Regions from separate parts of the Bacillus sp. V2I10 genome, predicted to be linked through region 1. Evidence: riboswitches for the same ligand, from Rfam matches in the RefSeq annotation. Region 1 holds a riboswitch; the other holds the start of a gene.
The links. A riboswitch is a leader RNA that binds a small molecule or an ion and turns the genes downstream of it on or off. The one in region 1 is predicted to bind lysine.
Positions count from the first base shown of each region.

Region 2: linked by a shared signal. The riboswitch ahead of QFZ72_RS05090 (amino acid permease) and the one ahead of dapA (4-hydroxy-tetrahydrodipicolinate synthase) in region 1 are both predicted to bind lysine.

Region 1 covers NZ_JAUSYV010000002.1:147,426-155,586, forward strand. Annotated here, with positions in the region: gene QFZ72_RS27970 (VOC family protein) at 54-443, opposite strand; gene QFZ72_RS27975 (hypothetical protein) at 478-642, opposite strand; lysine riboswitch at 1,017-1,195, shown strand; gene dapA (4-hydroxy-tetrahydrodipicolinate synthase) at 1,329-2,216, shown strand; partial or broken gene QFZ72_RS29705 (JAB domain-containing protein) at 2,403-2,719, opposite strand; gene QFZ72_RS27995 (tripartite tricarboxylate transporter permease) at 3,711-5,216, opposite strand; gene QFZ72_RS28000 (tripartite tricarboxylate transporter TctB family protein) at 5,229-5,681, opposite strand; gene QFZ72_RS28005 (tripartite tricarboxylate transporter substrate binding protein) at 5,773-6,771, opposite strand; gene QFZ72_RS28010 (mannonate dehydratase) at 6,855-7,865, opposite strand; gene gucD (alpha-ketoglutaric semialdehyde dehydrogenase GucD) at 7,909-8,161, opposite strand, start outside.
Region 2 covers NZ_JAUSYV010000001.1:998,740-1,006,900, reverse strand. Annotated here, with positions in the region: gene QFZ72_RS05105 (alpha/beta fold hydrolase) at 1-352, shown strand, start outside; gene QFZ72_RS05100 (M3 family oligoendopeptidase) at 444-2,237, opposite strand; gene QFZ72_RS05095 (twin-arginine translocase TatA/TatE family subunit) at 2,382-2,558, opposite strand; lysine riboswitch at 2,783-2,960, shown strand; gene QFZ72_RS05090 (amino acid permease) at 3,105-4,520, shown strand; gene QFZ72_RS05085 (CBS domain-containing protein) at 4,551-4,964, opposite strand; partial or broken gene QFZ72_RS05080 (sensor histidine kinase KdpD) at 4,980-5,132, opposite strand; gene gltP (glutamate/aspartate:proton symporter GltP) at 5,639-6,889, opposite strand; gene bcaP (branched-chain amino acid transporter BcaP) at 7,156-8,161, shown strand, end outside.

The DNA of each region.
Region 1 (8,161 bases):
CTCCTTATCTCTTATCTCGTATAAAAACTTTAAATTCAATGCATACATCCTACTTATAGATCTTTTTGATTAACATTTAGTTCAATCAAATTACCATCTGGGTCGGCACAGAAAATTTGTGCGAATCCACTTTTTCCGTATGGTTTTTCAAGGATTTCAACTTCATTCTGTTTTAACCATTTAAGAGTGTCATAGTAGTTCTCGACTCTAAGGGCAAAGTGACCTTCTCTGCTGGATAGGCTTTTATCCTCACGAATCGTCTGTGAAGAGGGATCGACTATTAAGTGTAGTTGATGTCCCTCTATTTCATACCAGGCACCTGAAAAATCAAAATCAGGACGCTGTATTTCTTTTAAACATAAAGTTTTACCATAGAATTTTTTTGCTCTTTCCAAATCTGTCACAGTTAGACTTACATGATGGAGGCATTTATATTTAATCAAAACCTTCACTTCTTTCATTTCAACTAATTTTTTTTTACCTTAGTCGTTTTGTGGCTAAGATGACCCCTCGCACCGCATCTGGAGCTTGATCGGTTAATTTAAACAATTCGGTAAATAGAATCAATAATCCTTCTTCAACTAACTGCCCATTTAGTTTAACAAGAAAAAAGCCACCTAAAGATGGCTCCCGGATCTTCAAGTAACGCCCCCTTAGTTCAAGATTGGCTTTGCTAAAATCGAATTTAGTTTGTTGTTGTAGAGAATGGAGATGGTTGTTTTTCCCATTTAGTAGGTCCTTCACCTACTTCAATAAACTTTCTCCAATAATCTCCACTTTGTTTATCAAAAATGATGATGTTGCTTTCATTGGGTGAGATTAGTTTATACAACTATTAATCAGTTGAAAAACATTGATTTTTATTCTATTACTTCGACATCTTTTAGCTTTGCTCAATCGCTAAAATGTTACCGATCATTCATGTATTTTGAAAAATTTCAAATCCGACTTGAAGTAGTAAGAATATTTTGTTATATTAGTATCAATTAAATAATTTTCCCTTCTATAAATTTTGAAGAGAAGATAGAGGAGCAAAAACCATTAGTACACAATGCGAGGATAATGAGGTCCAATGACTATTGTGGAAAGGGGAATTTGCCGAAGTGGAAAGAATCTCATGTTCTTAAAGCTGGTTCTGTTATTGAATAAATGCGGGACTGTCATATAGGAAACTATATGGAGGGCTATCTTATGCAATGGTAACGACTTTTGATAAATTTTGTTCCTACTGCAACAGCGAATCCCTCGTTGTTGCTTTTTTGCGTTTCCTTTTGAATGGCTCTAACAACATCTATATTTTAAATAATAATATTAAAGGGTGTGAAGTTATGAATTTTGGGCAAGTTTTAACAGCAATGGTTACCCCATTTGATCGTAATGGCGAGGTTGATTTTAACGCTGCGAGAAATTTAGTTAATTATTTAGTCACTAATGGTTCTGATGGATTAGTTATAGCTGGTACAACTGGAGAGTCTCCTACATTAACAGCAGAAGAGAAAGTGGATTTATTCAAAATTGTGGTAGAAGCTGTCGCTGGAAGAGTACCAGTTATAGCTGGTACTGGCTCAAATAATACGAAAGCGTCTATCAGCTTAACTAGGCAAGCAGAAGAAGCAGGAGTGGATGGGATTATGCTCGTTACTCCGTATTATAACAAGCCTTCTCAAGAAGGATTATTTCAGCACTTTAAAGCAATTGCCCAATCAACCCTATTGCCGGTAATGCTTTATAATATCCCAGGACGAAGTGCTGTAAACATGTCAGTAGAGACAATTGTTAATCTCTCAAAGATAAACAATATTGTGGCAGTAAAAGAAGCAAGTGGCAACTTAGATACCATGACACAAATCATTAGCAAAACACATAGTGATTTTACGTTATACAGCGGCGATGATGGGTTAACTCTTCCGGTTTTAGCCATCGGTGGAACAGGAATTGTTTCGGTTTCCTCACACATCATTGGCAATGAAATGCAAGAAATGATCAATTTCTTTAAAAATGGTGATGTCCGTAAAGCTTCTTCTGCACATCGTAACCTTCTCCCAATAATGAAAGCATTATTTACTGCACCAAACCCATCACCGGTAAAAGCTGTATTGAATATGAAAGGGATAAATGTAGGAGATGTCCGCTTACCATTGGTCCCTTTAAACAATGAAGAAAAAAGAACTCTGCAAAGAGTCCTGCAACCTATTAATATAGAAGTACTTGCTTAAGGGAACACAAACTGGCATTCACTTATTCATCCTGAATCTGGATGCCCTAGAACTGAGCCCTTTACAGTTGTTTTTAGATTTATCAAATTCACAATCTAAAAACTCTAATATTATATAAACAAAGGGGCAACGCCCCTTTGTCTTTCTTAAAGATAGCCTTTTTCTTTCAAACTTATATGGTTTTCTTTATGGGTTACAATTAATGGAAAGAAGTGATATTCCTAGGGTCTTCCCCGCCTCAGCAATTCTCCTTGTAACTTCTATATCTTCTTTGCTTGGTGTTGGGTCGCCAGAGGGATGCTGATGACTGACGATAATAGAGGCCGCGTTGTTTAAAATAGCGGATTTCATCACCTCTCTTGGATGAACAACACTTCATTTAAACTTCCCACGTGTGCCCGGTGTAGCCCTATAACCTCATTTTTTGTATTAAGCATCATGACAAGAAATACCTCTCTGTCCTCATCTGCAATATAGGATGCCGCTAGCTTCTCTGCATCCATTGGGGAAGTTATTTTGTATGCGGCAAAATCTTTTTGCTTCCCTGATTTCCTATCTGATTCGTACAACTTCAAAGATAGATTCTAAAGTCATTCCTCATTCTCCTTTGTAATTTTGATTTTGGATTTTGCTTTTTCTTTGTTTCTTGAGTGTTTTAAAGGTTGTTTCCTTTCCTCCTTTACTTTTTAATTTTGCGTTATCCATTTTAAAGCCGAGGCGCTGATGTTCCCCAAAGGGGGATGATTTTTCCCTTTTGCAAGGAGACCGAAAAACTCGCATAGACGACTGGTCAAGGGCGGTTTAAGCACAAAAGTTTTTTATGCTACTGGCGACTTTAAAAAAGTTTTATGCCCCTTGACCGATTGGCTAGACGTCTTCGTTTCCAGCCGGAAAGGTTCGGGTACCTGCCGGATAGAAATGTAGCCGGCTTGCGCTGTTTTACGATTCGGATTCAAAAGGAAAAAGCATAATAAAAAGCAGCCATAAATGGCTGCTTTCCTTTTGATCTTTATTCTTTTATCTTGGAATCTTTTGAACTGTACAGTTTCCGGCTCGTTCGGTATGGCGGCATCCGGCAAATGAAACAGGAACTTACAGAATGTAGGAGAAGACCATACAGACTATTGTTATCGGTTCATTTAATGCCGAAGCGACACTTACAGAATGACAAAAAGTCGCTATTTCCTTTCTGATCAGTCTGTCGTGCAGCCGCTTTAAGGATGCTCTGGAATTACATTTAAAAAGAAAAACCTTTAATCTTGAATAAAATAGTCAGCCTAAATGCTACCTTGTAATCAATGTAGAGGGATATCCAGTCAGTTCAATAAAAGTTCATACTAACTTTTATATAAAACGTTCGTAAAAGTGTTCATTATGATCGCTTTATATTTTTTAATAAAGTGTTTGAAAAGAGTTAAATGGTTAGCACATCCCTTATAGGGGCCCTGCCAACGAAAGACATAATTATACGCTAGATGTCGGTTAATTTTTATTCTATACTTCGACATCCTCAAAGTGATTCTTTTTATTTTTATATCCAGCAAAAGTACTAAGAGCTATTGCTAAAAGAGAAAGTACCATTAGCGTTCCGGATATAGGACGTGAGAAAATTTCTAAGAAATTGCCTTTATATAATCCTAATGTCTGAAGCAGTGATTCTTCCATCATTTTTCCTAATATAAATACTAATGCAATAGGGGCAACTGGAATTTCGGCCTTTTTTAAAAAATAGCCTAATAAACCAAAAACTAGTAACCCGCCAACATCCCAAAGACTATTGCTGATAGAGTATGTACCAACTATAGAAACTGCGATGATAATAGGGAAAAGCATTTTGAATGGAACACTTGCTATTTTCGCCCAGAATTTGGCCAGAGGCAAATTCATGAACAATAAAAGCAGATTACCAATAAACATACTTGCTATAACTGCCCAAACAAAATCAGCATGACGAACAAACAACGTTGGACCTGGCTGTAAACCATGTAAAACAAATGCTCCTAGTAATACAGCCATTGTTGCTGAACTAGGAATTCCTAATAAAAATAACGGGATTAACGCACCAGCTGTAAAAGCATTATTTGCTGTTTCCGGTCCTGCAACACCCTCAATAGCTCCCTTACCAAAACGTGATGAATCTTTCGCTAATCTTTTCTCCATTGAATATGATAACAAAGACGGAACAACAGAACTTATTCCAGGAATTAGACCCAAGAAAAACCCTAAAACTGTTCCTCTCCCTATGGACATAACAGAGGGACGGATTTCTTCCCGACTTGGAAGTAAACCTTTGACCATAGGTGGCTTTTCAGGCTTTTTCATCTGTTGTTCTAGACCTAATAAGATTTCAGATAGACCAAAAAGCCCCATCGCGATTGTTACAAAGTCAAATCCGTCTATCAGAAAAGGTGTTCCAAATGTAAATCTCATATCACCAGAGCTTGGGGCAATTCCAAACATGGCTAAGACTAATCCGATTAAAACTGCTATGATGCCACGAATAATAGATTTCCCTGCAAGCCCTACTACCATGGTCATACCGAATAAAATTAAAGCAAAATATTCTGGAGGTCCAAAAGAGAGTGCAAATTTAACGAGATGAGGCGCTATAAATGCCACCCCAATTATGGCAACTACTCCACCAACGAATGAGCCAATTGCTGAAATCCCAAGCGCCACACCTGCACGGCCCCTTTTGGCCATTGGATAACCGTCAAGACTTGTTATAACGGAGGCTGCTTCCCCTGGTACGTTCACAAGAACAGTTGTAATCGTTCCTCCATACATTGAACCATAAAATATTCCTGACAACATGATAATGGCTGAAATGGGATCCATTGCAAATGTCATTGGTATTAGAATCGCAGTTCCTGCACTTGGTCCCAATCCAGGCAATATACCTACAAGCATTCCAACTGAAACACCTATTAAACAAAACATTATATTTTGCCAAGATAAAGCTGTTTCAAATCCTGACATCAATAACTGAAATGTATCCACCCTTTCCCCCCCTTACCATCCCCAAATGTTAGTTGGTAATGGAATATCCAAAATTGTCTTGAAAACTACAAATAATATTAGTGTTACTGAAGTTGCTGTACTAAGCGAGGTAGTCCACTTAAAATCAGGTATAAGAAGAATGAGCATAATAAGAATACTGGAAACGATAAATCCCAAATGAGGTGAAATAAGGATAAATAATAAAATGGAAAGGACAACTTTTAATACACTGATTAAAATTTTTCCTTTTGGAAGAACATCTGAAAAGGTAATTCTATTATTTTTCCTTAAGGAGTCAAGGATAAACAATATAGAAAAAACTCCAAGTAAGCCACTTAACCACAATGGAAAAAATCCTGGACCTGGCCCATACTGACCATAATATTCATACTTAAGTGAAGAATTAAACATAAAGATCGAAAATAATAATATAAAAACCCCAACCCATACACCATAATTTTTCATTAGAACAACTCCTTTCTTGGAGATAACTAATTTATGCAATAAACTCTTTTAAAAATACCCGGTTCACAGGAAGAACCGGGTATTAATTTTTTTACCAGCCGATTAAATCTTTTATATCTTCAATATCATTTTTATCTTTTTCTAATAATTTCATATAATCATCGCCATTAACATAATGAGTCTGAGTTCCTAATTCTCTCATCTTTTCTTCGTGTTCGGCATTCTTTGCAGCATTCGCTAACGCTTTTTGGAGTACTTTAATTCTTTCCAGATCTACTCCAACTGGTGCTGCTAACCCTCTAGTTGATTGAGAGATAACTGGTTCAAAACCAGCTTCTGCAACTGTAGGAACATCTGGCAGGAAAGGTGATTTTCCCTCAGCCGTCACCGCTGCAACCTTTAATTGCTTTTCTTGATGCATTGGGTAAGCTTCGCCAACACTGGTAATTAATACATCAACGTGTGCACCTAAGAAAGCAGCTCTAGACTTAGCAGTACCCTCAAATTGTATTGCTCTAAATTTCGTACCGAGTTTTTCGTTTAATTTTAATGTAACTAAATGATCATCCCCAGCCACTCCAGTTGCTGTTGTGGTTACTTCATTTTTTTTTGCATACTCCACTAATTCTTCAAAGTTTGAAAATCGGTTGTCGTTCACTCGAATTGCTACAGCACCAGGATCAGCAACGTGATTTCCTATTGTTTGAAATTTATCTAGATCAATTTGCTTCTCCATTGTTGGATTGACTAATCCACTTGCAAGATTAGGGGAGTTAAGAAATCCTATTGTGTATCCATCAGGCTTGGCATTGGCAATTCCATTCCATCCAACCCAGCCGCTGCCACCTGGTTTATTAATGATATTTACTGTAACCCCTAACTCATCCTCCAAGTATGGCTGAAGTGTTCTAGCTGTAGTGTCTGTTCCTCCGCCTGCATCAAAAGCTACAATTATGTTTAACGGCTTATTAGGAAAATTATCCTTTTTACTTGATGAAGGATTCGAATTAGCTTCCTGAGTACTTGAACATCCAGCCAGAATACTGAAAATTAAAATTGCCATGAAAACGAAAGAAATAACTTTTTTCATTTAGAATCCCCCCTAATTTATAGTTTAAATTGTTTTCTTAACTAGATAACTCTTTAACTAATAAAATAGTTAAAAGGATTTATTCACCCTGAAAATTCATTTAGGGCTGTAAGCAAAGCCTTTATATATCCCACTGAATAAGCAAACCCTATACTAGATGAACTCCATCCAATATTTGAATTAGACCATTTTACATCTGTATCAGGTAAATCTCCTTCCATAATAGGAACATGATCAGGATTAATACAGCCTTCATATCCGACCTTCTTGAGCTCTAAAAGAATCTTAAACATATTCAAGTCACCGTCATCTAATAAAGCTTCTTCAAATGCTTTTGCTGTAGCAAGACTTCCTCTAACATTTCTAAAGTGGATAAGAAATAATCTACCTTTACGTCCGTAATGATTAATCTCATCTAAAACTAGTGAACTTCCACCTTCTTCAGCTCTTGTTCCGACACAATAAATATAACCTACATTTTTGTTAGGAAATTCATCAATTATTCGATGATAACCCAGTCCGCCAAATGGACTGTCCGGATGCGGTGTATCGGATGGATGCATACCTATTTTGACATCGTAATCTTGTGCTATCGGAACGATTTGACTATATACTTCATTAAATCTCTCTCTCCACTTGATGCTTTCCTCCAGAGTAGGAGTAATCGCCTTTTCTTTTGTAAATCCTAAACTTTCTCCTCTAGAAATTGCACCTCCACGCTGATAGGCTGTATATGGAGTTGATAATCCCTGGTAAACGTCTCCTGCAAATCTTTGTCTAACAATTTTAATCCCTGCTTCGCCGAAGACCTTCACTGAATTGACAGCGTTTTCAATTGTGTGCTCACTACCTTCACCGTCATTCATAAAGTTTTCTGTAATATTAGGTAACGTTACACGATTAATATCAAGACCCCATGATCGAATCCTTCTCTTTTGCTTTAGCAAAGCGTCAAGGTCTGGATAGCCCTGTTCCTTAACACCAGGAAAGGATGATCCATTACCAAAGTCAACACAATCAACACCTAATTGACTCATCTGTTTTAAATCTTTATCGGATAAATCAAAGTAATTTGCAGTCACTGAAACCTTCATCAAAACGAATCACCTTCAATTCTATTATTTTTAAGTAAAAGTGCTATTTTATGAAAACAGTTTTTATTGCAGTGAAAAATTCTTTTGCTGCCTCACCTTGCTCACGCGAATGGGAACTTGATTGTTTCATTCCCCCAAATGGTGCTTGAAGCTCAACTCCTGCACTTTCTGCATTAATTCGGACAAGCCCAGCCTCCATTTCTTCAACAAACGAAAGCATACTTTGAATGTTGCTTGTATAAATAGAAGCACTTAAACCAAACCTCACGTCATTAGCAACCTCTATAGCGTCTACA
Region 2 (8,161 bases), on a different contig from region 1:
CTCTCTCGGAGGTGCGGCTGCTTCTATTTACGCGTATGAACATCCAAAAAATATAAAAGGGCTTTTTCTTCTTGCTGCTTATCCGGCAGATTCCAGTGATTTCTCAAACACAGATTTTCCGATTCTGACCATCTATGCAGAACATGACGGATTAACAACCCTGGATGATATAAAAGAAACGAAACATCTATTGTCTGACAATACCTTTTATTACAAAATTAACGGCGGCAATCATGCACAGTTTGGCATTTACGGAGAACAAAAAGGAGATAGCAAAGCACAGATCAATGTCTTTGTTCAGCAAGATCAGATCATTAGAGAAATGAACAGCTGGATCGAGCGGATTGAGTAGAAAAGCGGGGAGATTTTCTCGCTTTTTCTGCATTTACAAGTCATAAAAAAAACGGAAACAGGCAGCTGAACCATGCCGGTTTCCGTTTTTTTTATTTTGTCGCTTCCAAAAACTCTTCCACATCTTGCACAGTCAGCTGAACTGCTTTTTTCCAGAAATCCTCTTTTGTTAGGTCCACTCCTAAGTGTTTCATAGCCAAATCTTCTACCTGCATGGAACCTGTATCTTTTAAAAGAGAAATGTATTTCTCTTCAAATGCAGTTCCCTCTTCCAATGCTTTCGCATATATGCCAAGTGAGAACAGATAGCCAAACGTATATGGGAAATTATAGAACGGCACCCCCGTAATATAGAAATGCAGTTTAGATGCCCAGAAATGAGGATGGTACTCTCCTAAAGCATCACAATAAGCTTCTTTTTGTGCAGCTTCCATTAATTGATTTATTTTTTCCGTGCTGACGATTCCTTTTTTGCGTTCCTCATAAAAAGAAGTTTCAAATAGAAAGCGGCCGTGAATATTCATGAGCAGTGCAACACTTCTTTGCACTTTATCTTCTAATAGCGCCAAACGTTCTTCATCAGATTTTGCTTTTTTAACAGAAGCATCTGCCACGATCATTTCAGCAAATGTTGATGCTGTTTCAGCTACATTCATCGCATAATTGCGGTTAAGCGGATGCACTCCCGCCATAGCATGCTGATGGAAGGCATGGCCCAGTTCATGTGCAAGGGTTGCGATATTTGACGGGGTGCCGGAGAATGTCATGAAGATTCTTGACTGGTCACTTTCGGTAAAACTTGTGCAAAAACCTCCCGGAGCTTTTCCAGAACGATCTTCAGCCTCGATCCAGCGGTTCTCAAATGCCTTTTTAGTAAATGAAGTCAGCTCTTCTCCAAAGTGGCTGAATTGATCTAAGATAAATTCAGCTCCCTCCTGATAGCTGACCTTCGCTTCTTTCCCGCCAATCGGTGCATCGAGGTCGTACCAGCTAAGTTTATCAACACCAAGCAATTCTGCTTTTCTTTTTAAATAGCTTACAAGCGGCTGTTTATTCTCTGATATCACCTTCCACATGACATCAAGGGTCTCGCGCTTCATTCTGTTGATCTCAAGCGGCTCACTCAGAACATCGTCCCAGCCCCGCTTTTCATATACATTCAGTCTAAAACCAGATAGATGGTTCAGCGTATGGGCAAATAAATCTGCACCGCTTCCCCACGCTTTTTCCCATTCTTCAAACACAGATTTTCTGACTGATCTGTCCGCATTTGAAAATTTATTGGCTGCCTGGCCTACAGACAATTCATGTATTTTGCCATCTTCTTTGAACGGTATTTTCACTTTGGAAACGAGAGTATCATAAAGCTGTCCCCACGCATGATAGCCGTCTACTGACAAGGCATTGATCAGTGTTTCCTGCTCCATCTGCAGTTTGTTTTTTGCTCTGTTCCGGCGCTCGGTCAAGGCAAATTTTAATTCAGTCAAGTCTTCTGCATTTACAAGCTCTGGCCAAACCGCATCGTCTACTTGAACGAGCTTTTGATCAAAGGCTGCCAAAGCATTTTGAAACTGAGAGCTGAGTTGAGTAACCTTCCCCCGGAGCACGGAGGCATGCTTATCATTTGTATCCTGAGCCTGCAGACACCCGACAAAAGCTCCTGCCTGCCTCATCCGTTTTGCAATACCCTGAAACTTCTCAAGAATCTCTCCTAAAAGGACGCTATCTTCTTTTGTTTGGGGTACTTTGATGCTCTCTGCCTGCACCTTAAATGAAGGAACATCAAATTCAAGCTCCTCTAAGTACTTTTTAAAAGCAACAGATTTGCTTCCACCTTCAAAAAACACATCTAAATCCCATGTTTCAGCATACGTAGCAGCTTTCATCGCCATTCCCCCTGTTTATGTATTTCGGAACACTAAATAATCCCTCACTTGTCATTATAAAACAATTGACTAAAAATTTGTACAATTCTAATGGCAGGAAGCAAAAAAAAAGGTATGACGAAATGTCATAGCCTCTGCTTGTATTTATTTGATTGTTTTATCTGATTTTGCATCATCGTCGTCCATAAGACCTTTAGTAGCATTCTTAAATTCTCGTAGCGTTTTACCTGCCGCTTTACCCAGTTCAGGCAATTTTTTCGGTCCGAAAAGAAGCAATGCGACAAAGACGATCAACATAATTTCCCCGAATCCCAAGTTCATGATGAACCCTTCTTCCACATTAATTTATTAGATTATTTCACAATAAAAAGAAAACGCTGCCTTTGTAAATTATAGTTGATCTATCCATGAATTGCAAAATGAAATTAGGGCGATTTCCTCAGGGAAAATATAGAAATACATGAAATCCATTGACAAACGCAGGCTGAGTTGGTAGTTTTATTTTATTCAAATATTATTTTTACTATAAATCCTCACTAGAATCTCGGTGAGGTAGAGGTTGCACCAATTAAGAGTAGATTGCAAGAGGCTAGTGGAGCTGTTGACTGCAAATTCGAAAGGACTTGGTGCCGAAGTTTGAAACAGCCACTTTGTTTCTTGCTGGGACTGTATCGAATAGGTACTGGACTGCCACAGTGTAATCTGTGGAGTGCTATCATGAGATTTTTGAGTGAGTTTTTTGTGTATTTTGCGCATGGGCTTGTTCCATGCGTTTTTTGTTTGTCAAAAATGATCCATTTCGTCAAAAAATACACACACTAATTATACAGCCATAACATTATGGTTCTATTATAGGAGGTTTCAGCAGTGAAACAGAAAAAATGGGGATTTTGGCTTTTAACAGCCTTTGTAGTAGGAAATATGGTGGGCTCTGGTATTTTTATGCTGCCAAGCACCCTGGCGCAGACCGCAAGTCCGCTTGGTGTCACCAGCGCCTGGCTTGTAACCGGATTAGGTGTATTAATGATTGCACTTGTATTCGGTAATTTATCAATCCGCAGACCTGACCTTACAGCTGGTCCGCAAAGCTACGCAAAAGCTTTATTTGATACACCGAAAAAAGGAAATGTAGCCGGGTTCAGCATGGTGTGGGGATATTGGGTCGCGAACTGGATCAGCAATGTCGCAATCATCACAAGCTTCGCTGGCTATCTTTCTACATTCTTTCCGATTATGTCAGACGAATCCATTCTTTTTTCAGTTGGTTCGCAGGAAATTCAATTAGGAAGACTTGTTACATTTATTGTTTGTACTATTTTGCTTTGGGGCACTCATACCATCCTTTTAACGAACTTGAGCGGAGCAGGCAAATTAAATTTTGTTGCTACTGCTTCAAAAGTAATCGGGTTTATGCTTTTTATCATTGCTGGTTTATTTGCACTGGAGTCGGCTGCATTTGGAGAGTTTTATTTCCCGGTGGAAGCAGAGCCTGGCGTGACATACGGGCTGACAAATCAAGTTCAATTTGCCGCAATTTCGACTTTATGGGCATTTGTAGGTATTGAGTCGGCAGTCATTCTGTCAGGACGCGCTTCTTCTCAGCGTGATGTAAAGAGAGCTACCATCACTGGCTTAATCATTGCTGTGTTCATCTATATGATTATTACACTTATTACAATGGGCGTTCTGCCGCACGATCAGCTGCAGTCATCTGACAAGCCTTTTGTTGATGTTCTTTCTGTCATTATTGGCGATGCCGGTGCAAATGCAATGGCACTATTGGCAGTCGTATCTTTGTTTGGATCAACTATTGGATGGATCCTGCTGTCATCTGAAGTGCCGTACCAGGCTGCAAAATCAGGTATTTTCCCTGCTTTCTTTGCTAAAACAAATAAAAAAGGAAGTCCGAAAAATGCTTTGATCATAACAAATTTAATGTCTCAAATCTTTATTTTCTCAACGATTTCCGGAACCATCAGTGAAGCTTATACATTCTTAACAACATCAGCTACACTTGCCTATCTTTTCCCATACCTTGTATCGTCTATCTTCTTCTTGAAGCTGATTGCCAAAGGAGAGACTTATGATCTCATTCAAGGGTCGAGAGTAAGAGACGGAATCATCGCCTCACTAGCCTGTATTTATTCTGTATGGGTGATTGTTACAGGAACTGCTGATTTAAAAACATTTATACTTGGAGTCGGCCTATTCTTTGCGGGATTTGTGATTTATCCGTTTTTGACGAAATATATGAAAAAACAAGATACAGGCTCAACCATATAATAGAAGGCTGCATGTTGAATGCAGCCTTTTTTAATTCTTTTTCCCAAAAAGCTGATCTGAGCAATATTCAATAATTTCCCTTCTTCTGATCATCCCTATAAAGATTCCCTGATCATCTGTAACAGGTACGAAATTCTGTTCCATCGCCCTTAAAATAATGTTCTCCATTTCTGAATGAATAGATATTGGTTCATTCTTTCGATGGTAATTAAGATCAGTTAATCGAATTTTTTCTGTGTTATGAAAATGCAAATCAGGTGTGTTTTTCAGCATCCACAGCAAATCACCTTCTGTCAGCGTTGTTACGTACTTCCCTTCATCATCAAGCAGCGGAACAGCTGAATAACGGTGATATTCCATTCGTTCAAGCGCCTGCCTCATGGTGGCATGAATGTTTAAATAAACAACTTCCTTTTTGGGTATTAGGAAAAAAGCAATATTCATTTCTCCTGAACTCCTTTAAGATCGTCCATCTGACACGATGTGAATATCAATATTCTCTGTCGTTCTCATAATCGTATTCACAATGGAACCTTTTCTAATTTCTTCCCACCTTGTTCTCGCTGACTGACCGAGAAGGATTTGTGTAATGTGATACTGTTTTTTTCCATTTCTCCGTTTTTTCCCGTTTTTCCTGCGTAAAGCCTATTGAACTTTTCGACTACAGAGAAAATAATGCCGCAAATCACCATTAAGAATAAACTCATTTGATGATCAGACCAATCATTAATTATTTGTCTTCCATCTTAAAATTTCTCTTTTCTTCTATTAAATATACGTTACAAAATTAGAGCAAGAACAACATCAATTCCTTTGAATCCAACAAAGGGAACAAGTACTCCCCCGAGCCACACAAATCATAAATTTCTACTAAGCAAGTATCCGAACTTATCTCTGACCCTTTTTATAGCGAGAGGAATCAATATGGGAATAATGACGGCGAGTAAAATTACTTCTGTGGTTAAATCTTATAAACTTATAAAGCACGAAATATTGGCAAAAACAGGTTTTAAATCCTTCCCAAATTTCTAAGGAAATACAACTCATATTAACTAATTCATCAATTTCCTGCTGTGTACATATAAAAAAGCCCGATTCACATCGAATCGGGCTCTCTTTTATGCAGCTATATGCTCTTTATTCTTTTGGTTATCAAACTCGCCTTCCCATTTAGAGATCACAACTGCAGCCAGTGAGTTCCCTACCACGTTTACAGCGGTTCTTGCCATGTCCAATATACGGTCAATACCTGCGATAAAGGCCAATCCTTCAACCGGAATTCCTACCGTTCCCAATGTTGCGAGGAGCACAACGAATGATACGCCCGGTACACCGGCAATCCCTTTAGAGGTTACCATTAACACTAGCAATAAGGATACCTGCTGCGAGATCGATAAGTCGATTCCATACATTTGCGCGATAAATACAGCAGCCAAAGCCTGATAAAGTGTCGAACCATCCAGGTTAAAAGAATACCCTGTCGGAATAACAAATGATGTAATGGCTTTCGGACAGCCGAATTTCTCCATTTTCTCCATGATTTTCGGTAAAACTGTCTCAGAGCTTGCGGTAGAATAAGCAAGAATCAACTCATCCTTCAGCAGACGGATAATGTTGAAGATGTTAATTCCAACCATTTTAGCAACCAACCCTAATACACCCACGATAAAGAACAGCATGGTTCCGTATACTAAAATAACTAATTTACCAAGCGGAATGAGAGACTCTAAACCAAACTTAGATACGGTTACACCAATTAATGCAAAAACACCAAATGGAGCAAACTTCATAATAAGATTTGTTACATAGAACATCGTTTCTGCCGTTCCCTGGAAGAATGCGAGAACAGGTTTTCCCTTTTCTCCCACAGCAGCGATTCCAAGACCAAATAATACAGAGAAGAAAATAATTGGAAGCATATCACCCTGAACAATGGACTCAAATAAGTTGCTTGGAACAATATTCACAAAGGTATCAGCAAAACCATGCGATTCTACATCCTCAGCTGTATCCACATAGCTATTGATATCTGTTTTCTCCAGTTTATCCATATCAACGCCAGCACCTGGATTAAATAGATTTGCAGCTACTAAACCGACAACAATTGCAATTGTTGTAATAATTTCAAAGTATAAAATTGTTTTCCCGCCGATTTTACCAAGCTTTTTTGTGTCGCCGACGCTTGCCACGCCAACAATGATACTTGAAATGACAATTGGAATAACAATCATTTTAATCAAACGTATAAAAATATCACCTATAGGCTGTAAATAATTTTCGATGTTTGGGTTACCGTAAAAAATAGCACCAAGTGCAATACCCAAAATTAAACCGATAAAAATCTGCCATGCAAGGCCTAATTTTTTCATTCAATCCACCCCCTTATGTTTGTTATTTATGAAAATAAAATGGTCTATTGAAAATAGTTAGAACTAAACCATCTTATCATTTACCATGAATCACATTTTTTTATAATATATCAAAATTGAGTATTTAACAATAACATTTATTTCCCACATGCATTCATCACCTGAATCGAATGAATATTCTGAAAATTGTTGACGTTCCATCAATTCGACGACAATATACTACAAAATATTCACTTCCTGTTATGACAAAATTAGTGGAGGATCATATGAGTTCATTGTTCAGAAAAAAATCTATTACAGATTTACTTGCACAAAGTCAGCAAAAATCACTTGCCCGCACTATGGGTGCATTTGATTTAACCCTGCTTGGAATTGGTGCAATTGTAGGAACAGGTATTTTTGTACTGACCGGCGTCGTTGCGGCAGAAACAGCTGGTCCGGCTCTCATTTTATCATTTATTTTATCTGGTATTGCCTGTGCACTCGCAGCCTTTTGCTATGCGGAATTTGCGTCTTCTGTTCCCATCTCGGGCAGCGTGTATACTTACACATATGCAACTCTTGGTGAGCTGTTTGCTTTCCTTATTGGCTGGGATTTAATGCTTGAGTATCTTCTTGCAACCTCCGCTGTTGCCACTGGATGGTCCGCATACTTTCAATCCCTCATTGCAGGATTTGGTGTGGAACTGCCGGATGTCATTACTTCAGCACCAGGAGCAGGAAAAGGCGGATTTATTGATTTGCCTGCAGTGATTATTATTCTGCTCATAACCGCTCTCCTATCAAAGGGCATTAAGGAAAGTACACGGGTTAATAACATTATGGTATTTGTTAAAATTGCTGTAATCCTGATATTTATTGTTGCAGGCGTCTGGTATGTTAAGCCTGATAACTGGACCCCCTTTGTACCATTTGGATTTGATGGCATTGTAACGGGTGCAGCAACAGTCTTTTTTGCTTATATTGGATTTGATGCAGTAGCAACTGCTGCTGAGGAAGTAAAAAGACCGCAGCGGGATGTGCCAATCGGAATTATCGCTTCATTGACAGTTTGTACTGCACTATATATTATCGTCTCGCTTATTTTGACAGGGATGGTTCCATATACTCAATTAAACGTCGCAGACCCTGTTTCTTTTGCTCTCCAATTTGTAGGACAGAATTCTCTTGCAGGTTTGATTTCAGTTGGAGCAATTGCCGGAATTACAACTGTACTGCTTGTTATGTTGTATGCACAAGTCAGAATATCATTTGCGATGAGCAGAGATGGAT